3 regions of the Streptomyces sp. NPDC060031 genome follow, and region 2 is predicted to be linked to each of the others. Evidence: riboswitches for the same ligand, from Rfam matches in the RefSeq annotation. Region 2 holds a riboswitch; each other region holds the start of a gene.
What was found. Region 2 has a riboswitch for thiamine pyrophosphate ahead of thiC (phosphomethylpyrimidine synthase ThiC). Riboswitches for the same ligand answer to the same signal wherever they lie in the genome.
Positions count from the first base shown of each region.

Region 1: linked by a shared signal. The riboswitch ahead of thiO (glycine oxidase ThiO) and the one ahead of thiC (phosphomethylpyrimidine synthase ThiC) in region 2 are both predicted to bind thiamine pyrophosphate.
Region 3: linked by a shared signal. The riboswitch ahead of ACFWB8_RS06655 (thiamine ABC transporter substrate binding subunit) and the one ahead of thiC (phosphomethylpyrimidine synthase ThiC) in region 2 are both predicted to bind thiamine pyrophosphate.

Region 1 is NZ_JBHWVM010000009.1:43,088-45,346, reverse strand. It holds gene thiS (sulfur carrier protein ThiS) at 1-77, opposite strand, end outside; gene thiO (glycine oxidase ThiO) at 74-1,255, opposite strand; TPP riboswitch at 1,253-1,365, opposite strand; gene ACFWB8_RS05835 (NAD(P)/FAD-dependent oxidoreductase) at 1,445-2,259, shown strand, end outside.
Region 2 is NZ_JBHWVM010000091.1:1,661-3,919, forward strand. It holds gene thiC (phosphomethylpyrimidine synthase ThiC) at 1-1,392, opposite strand, end outside; TPP riboswitch at 1,387-1,530, opposite strand; gene ACFWB8_RS30205 (YibE/F family protein) at 1,645-2,259, shown strand, end outside.
Region 3 is NZ_JBHWVM010000010.1:93,186-95,444, forward strand. It holds gene ACFWB8_RS06655 (thiamine ABC transporter substrate binding subunit) at 1-835, opposite strand, end outside; TPP riboswitch at 917-1,026, opposite strand; gene rlmN (23S rRNA (adenine(2503)-C(2))-methyltransferase RlmN) at 1,085-2,197, opposite strand.

The DNA.
Region 1 (2,259 bases), on a different contig from region 2:
ACCACCGTGTCGAGGGTGGTCCCGGCGGCGACCTCGCGCGCCTCGCCGTTGACCGAGACGGAGACGGAGACGGTCATGCGCAGGACTCCTGAGGCGTGAGGGCGAAACGGCGCGGGGTGAAGGGGCGTGCGATCTCCGGGAGTTCGCCGGTGGTCAGCAGCTCCGCCATGACGTCCCCGGTGAGCGGGGTCAGCAGCACCCCGTTGCGGTAGTGCCCGGTGGCCAGGTGCAGGCCCGGCAGTTCGGTCGGGCCGAGCAGCGGCGCGTTGTCGGGCGAGCCCGGCCGCAGCCCCGCCCGGGTTTCGGTGAGCGGGAGTTCGGTGATGCCGGGCACCAGCTCGTGGGCGTCGCGCAGGAGCTCGTAGACCCCGCCGGCGGTGACGGTGGTGTCCCAGCCGAGCTCCTCGCTGGTGGCGCCGATGACCAGCTCGCCGTTCTCGCGCGGGACCAGGTAGACGTGGCTGCCCCGCACGACGGCCCGTACGGTCCGCGACAGGAACGGCGCGCAGGCGGCCGGCACGGTCAGGCGCAGCACCTGGCCCTTGACCGGCCGTACGGGAGCCACCACCTGCGGCGGTACGCCCGCCAGCCGGCCGCTGAGCGACCCCGCGGCCAGCACCACCTGGTCGGCGAGCAGCTCCGTACCGTCGTCCAGCCGCGCCCCCCGGGCCCGGTCGGCGGTGACGAGCAGCCGCTCCGCGGCCGCCCGGTGGATGCTCACGCCGGCCCGCTCACAGGCGGCCAGCAGCGCCGCCGCCAGCCGGCGGGGGTCCACCTGGTGGTCCCCGTCCACGCGCAGTCCGCCGCGGACACCGGGGGCCAGCATCGGCTCCAGGCGGCGGCACTCGCGCCCGGTCAGCCACTGTGACTCCAGGCCGCAGCGACGCTGCAGGGCGTGCAGCTCGCGCAGGTGGAGGCGGTCGTCCGCGTCGAGCGCCACGGCGAGGGTGCCGCAGGCCCGGTAGCCGATGTCCAGCCCGCCGCTCGCGTCGGCGAGCTCGGCGGCGAACTGCGGATAGCGGGCGGCCGAGGCGAGGTTCAGCCCGAGCAGGGTCTCCTCGCCGTAGTGGAGCTCGGTCACGGCGGCGAGCATGCCCGCCGCGACCTGGGCGGCGCCGCCGCCGGGCGCCGGATCGGCGAGCGCGGTGCGCAGACCCGCACGGGCCGCCCGCCAGGCCGTGACCAGGCCGATGATCCCGCCCCCGATGACGAGGACGTCGTATCCCGCTCCCGGACTTCTACGAGATGAGTGCATGGGCGTCCAGCCCCTCCCTTCGCCGGCATGACCCGGATCAGGTTCGTACGGTCGGAGGCCGGCCAGCCTCCCTCTCAGCCCGGTGCGCCCGGACTCCCGCGATAGGTACGGTGGCCAGACTAACCCCGCCGCCGACGGCCGGGTAAGCCTGCCTCCGCGTCTCACCCGACACCCCCTAATGTGGGCGGCGTGAGCGACCAGACGGAAGAGACTGACAGCGGCGTCGTCATAGTGGGCGCCGGAATGGCGGGGGTGCAGACGGCGGTTGCCCTGCGCGAACAGGGCTTCACCGGACCCGTCACCCTGCTGGGCGCCGAGCCCCACCAGCCCTACGACCGCCCCCCGCTCTCCAAGGCGGTGCTGCTCGGCAAGGCCGAGGACTCGGCGTTCGACATCGACTTCGAGGCGCTCGGCATCGAGCTGCGGCTGGGGACGACGGTCACCGGGCTGCGGGCCGCCGAGCGCCTGCTCGACACCGAGGCGGGCCCCGTCCCGTACGGGGTGCTCGTGCTGGCGACGGGCGCCGAACCGGTGACCCTGCCCGGCTCGGAGGGCGTCCCCGGGGTGCACCTGCTGCGCACCCTGGACGACGCGGCGCGGCTGGGGCCCGTACTGGCCTCGGCGCCGGCGATCGTCGTCGTCGGGGCGGGCTGGATCGGCGCCGAGTTCGCCACGGCCGCGTGCGAGGCGGGCTGCGCCGTGACCGTGGTGGAGGCGGCCGACCGGGTCCTCGCGGGAGCGCTGCCGGCCGAGGTCGCGGCCCCGATGGCGCACTGGTACGCGCAGGCCGGGGCCGAACTGGTCACCGGCGCGAAGGTGGCCTCGGTGGAGTCCGGCCGGGTGCTGCTCGCGGACGGCCGGGAGCTGGCGGCCGGCGCGGTGGTCGTGGGCATCGGCGCCCGGCCGGCGACGGCCTGGCTGGCGGGGACGGGGATCGAGCGGGGCGCGGACGGCTCGGTGACGGCGGACGCCCACCTCGGGACCTCCCTGCCCGGGGTGTACGC
Region 2 (2,259 bases):
CAGGCCCAGGTGCTCCTTGGGCGTGACGTAGCAGAGCATCGCGGTGCCCCACCAGGCGATCATCGCGGCGCCGATGCCCGAGGTGATGTGGTCGTAAGCGGGCGCGACGTCCGTGGTCAGCGGGCCGAGCGTGTAGAACGGCGCCTCCTCGCAGATCTCCTGCTGGAGGTCGATGTTCTCCTTGATCTTGTGCATCGGGACGTGGCCCGGGCCCTCGATCATCGTCTGCACGTTGTGGCGCTTGGCGATCGTGTTGAGCTCGCCCAGCGTCTTCAACTCGGCGAACTGCGCGGCGTCGTTGGCGTCCGCGATGGAGCCGGGGCGCAGGCCGTCACCGAGCGAGTACGTGACGTCGTACGCCGCGAGGATCTCGCAGAGCTCCTCGAAGTTCGTGTAGAGGAAGTTCTCCTGGTGGTGCGCCAGGCACCACGCGGCCATGATCGAGCCGCCGCGCGAGACGATGCCGGTCTTGCGGCGGGCGGTCAGCGGCACGTACGGGAGCAGCACACCGGCGTGGACCGTCATGTAGTCGACGCCCTGCTCGGCCTGCTCGATGACCGTGTCCTTGTAGATCTCCCAGGTCAGGTCCTCGGCCCGGCCGTCGACCTTCTCCAGCGCCTGGTAGAGCGGCACGGTGCCGATCGGCACGGGCGAGTTGCGCAGCACCCACTCACGGGTGGTGTGGATGTTGCGGCCGGTCGAGAGGTCCATGACCGTGTCGGCGCCCCACTTGGTCGCCCATGTCATCTTGTCGACCTCCTCCTCGATCGAGGAGGTGACCGCGGAGTTGCCGATGTTGGCGTTGACCTTCACCAGGAAGCGCTTGCCGATGATCATCGGCTCGATCTCCGGGTGGTTCACGTTCGCAGGAAGCACCGCGCGACCTGCGGCGATCTCCTCGCGGACGACCTCGGGGGAGACGTTCTCGCGGATGGCGACGTACTCCATCTCCGGGGTGATCTCGCCCCGGCGGGCGTACGCGAGCTGGGTGACGGCGGCGCCACGGCCCCGACGGGGCTGGCGCGGGCGGCCCGGGAAGACCGCGTCGAGGTTCTTGAGGCCACCGCGGGGCGAGGTGTGCTTGATGCCGTCGTCCTCGGGGCGCGCGGGGCGGCCCGCGTACTCCTCGGTGTCGCCGCGGCCGATGATCCAGTTCTCGCGCAGGGGCGCCAGGCCCCGGCGGACGTCGGTCTCGATCTGCGGGTCGGTGTACGGACCGGACGTGTCGTAGAGCGTCACGTCCTTGCCGTTGGTGAGGTGGACCTGGCGGACCGGCACCCGGATGTCCGGGCGGGAGCCCGCCAGGTAGCCCTTGTGCCAGCCGGGCTGGCTCTCGGTCTGGCCGTCGGCGTCCTGGCTGACGGCAGGCGTGCGTGCGTCCTGAATGGTCATGAGACCTGATCTCCCTACGCCGGCATTACCCGGTAACAGGTTCGGCGGTCGACGCAGCCTTTTCCCGTACGCATTTCCCGCGCGTACGGTGATCAGCGCCCTCTCAGCCCGGTGCTCCGAGCTCCCGCGTTGTGCAAAGGTGCCCCCACGCTAGCGTCATGTGTGGCGTGCTGAACAGTGGGCCCCCTCATCTGTTGCGATGATCTGCTGGTGACGTCCTCGCCGCAGACCCCCACCGAGCACACCGCCCCCATGGCTCATCCAGGTCACGCCGACCATGCGCATGCGGACCCCGGGCACTCGCACGGACATTCCCACGGCCACGGCCCGGCGGCCCCGGTCTCGAAGCACCTGCGCAAGGTCATCGCGGCCGTGTTGATCCCCTTCGCCGCCGCCGTCTTCATCGGCATGGTGGTGCTCTGGCCGGGCGGCGCCCCCGCCCACGAGCGCTCCGGCGTGGGCTTCGACCGCCAGACCCAGCAGGGCAAGGTCGTCTCGCTGTCGCAGGTCGACTGCAAATCGGTCAACGCCTCGCAGGTACCGCCCACCGGCGACACCTCCACACCCGAGGGGCGCGAGGCGCAGGCCGCACAGACCGGCGAGTGCAAGAAGGCCACCGTCGAGGTCGCCACCGGACCGGACAAGGGCCGCACCTTCGTGGAGATCGTCCAGCCGGGCGCGCCGCGGCAGTTGAAGGATGGTCAGGACGTCGTGGTCGCGTACGCGCCGGACGCCCCCCGGGACCTCCAGTACTCCGTGATCGACGTGAACCGCAAGCTCCCGATGGCGCTGTTGGCCGGCATCTTCGCCGTGGCCGTCGTCCTGGTCGGCCGGATGCGCGGGCTGTTCGCGCTCATCGCGCTCGTC
Region 3 (2,259 bases), on a different contig from region 2:
GGCGGAAGCAGGTGCCGGTGGCCACGCCCGTGGGGGCCTCGGCCGGCTGGGGCTCGCCGTAGAGCACCTCGACCGGCGGGCTGGAGGCGTACGAGACGACCAGCGGGCGGTCGCCCTTGGCCTTCTTGCCGCCCGCGGAACCGGAGAAGCGCTCGTTGTAGGCCTGCTCCCAGCCGTCGACGACCTCGACGCCATTGGCCTTGAGCTTGCTCCAGTAGTCCTTCCAGCCGTCGTCACCGTACTTGCCGACGGAGGCGAGGAGGAAGCCGAGGCCGGGCGAGGAGGTCGCGGCGTTCTCGGTGACCAGCAGGTTCTTGTACTCCGGCTTGATCAGGTCGTCCAGCGTCTGCGGCGGGGCGATCTTCTTGTCGGCGAAGTACGCCTTGTCGTAGTTGACGCAGATGTCGCCGGAGTCGACCGGGGTGACCCGGTGCTCCTTGTCGAGCACGTACTCCGGCTTGACCTCGCCCAGGCCCTTGGCCTCGTACGGCGTGAAGATGCCGTTGTCGAGGGCGCGCGAGAGGAGGGTGTTGTCGACCCCGAAGAAGACGTCACCGCGCGGGGAGCCCTTGGTGAGGATCTCCTGGTTCAGCGCGGCGCCCGCGTCCCCGGACTTCAGCACCTTGACGGTGTAGCCGCTCTGCTGCTCGAACTCCTTGAGGAGCGACTCGGTCACGTTGAAGGAGTCGTGGGAGACGAGGGTGACCGTCTTGGACTTCGGGGCCTCGCCGGCGCCGCCCGCGGACTTGTCCTCGGCATCGCCGCAGGCGCTGAGCGTGGTGACGCCCAGCGCGGTCGCGAGCAGGGCGCCCGCGATCTTCTTGGTGGTGCTCACTGGTGATTCCTCCTGGATGACCAGGAGAAGACGCGGCCCTGCCCGGCGCTCCGGGAGCGGCCGCCGGGCAGGGCGCAACAGCTTGAGTGATGACCGAACTTCCTACCCCGAATGACCGGGGCGAGGTTCAGAGGGTCTGCGGATGACGGTTACCGCACTCTCAGCGCTGTGGCGCTCCCCTGTCGGAATATGAAATTGGTTCGGCCACAGGGTACCTCGTGGCCGAATGCGAGCATTCTTGACCGGAATTTATCGCTCGGAGGCGGCGAGCTGTCCACACGCGCCGTCGATCTCCTGGCCACGGGTGTCCCGTACGGTCACCGGCACGCCGTGGCGGGCGATGGCCTCCACGAAGGCCTTCTCGTCCTCCGGGCGCGAGGCGGTCCACTTCGAGCCCGGGGTCGGGTTCAGCGGGATCAGGTTGACGTGTACGCGCTTGCCCTTGAGGAGCTTGCCGAGCAGGTCGCCCCGCCAGGCCTGGTCGTTGATGTCGCGGATCAGGGCGTACTCGATGGAGATGCGGCGGCCGGACTTCTCCGCGTACTCCCAGGCCGCGCCGAGCACCTCGCGGACGTTCCAGCGGGTGTTCACGGGGACCAGCGTGTCGCGCAGCTCGTCGTCCGGCGCGTGCAGCGAGACGGCGAGGCGGCACTTGAAGCCCTCGTCGGCGAACCGCAGCATGGCCGGGACCAGACCGACGGTGGAGACGGTGATCCCGCGCTGGGACAGGCCCAGGCCGTCGGGCTCGGGGTCGGTCAGGCGGCGGATGGCGCCGACGACGCGGTTGTAGTTGGCGAGCGGCTCGCCCATGCCCATGAAGACGATGTTCGACAGCCGGGCCGGTCCGCCGGGGACCTCGCCGTCGCGCAGGGCGCGCATGCCGTCGACGATCTGGTGCACGATCTCGGCCGTGGAGAGGTTGCGGTCGAGGCCGGCCTGGCCGGTGGCGCAGAACGGGCAGTTCATGCCGCAGCCGGCCTGCGAGGAGATGCACATGGTGACCCGGTCGGGGTAGCGCATCAGCACGGACTCGACGAGCGTGCCGTCGTGCAGCTTCCACAGGGTCTTGCGGGTGGTGTCGTCGTCGCACGAGATGTGCCGCAGGACGGACATCAGGTCCGGCAGCAGCTCCTGCTGGAGCTTCTCGCGGGAGCCCGCCGGGATGTCGGTCCACTGCGCCGGGTCGTGCGCGTACCGCGAGAAATAGTGCTGCGAGAGCTGCTTGGCCCGGAACGGCTTCTCACCGATCGCGGCAACCGCCTCGCGGCGCTCCTCGGGAGTGAGGTCGGCGAGGTGCCGGGGCGGCTTCTTGACTCCGCGCGGTGCGACGAAGGTGAGCTCTCCCGGAACGGGGCGGGCCATGGCAGGTACTCCTTGTAAGACGAAAGGCGCGCCGCAGAAGCAGCGCGCCTTCCAAGAGTAAC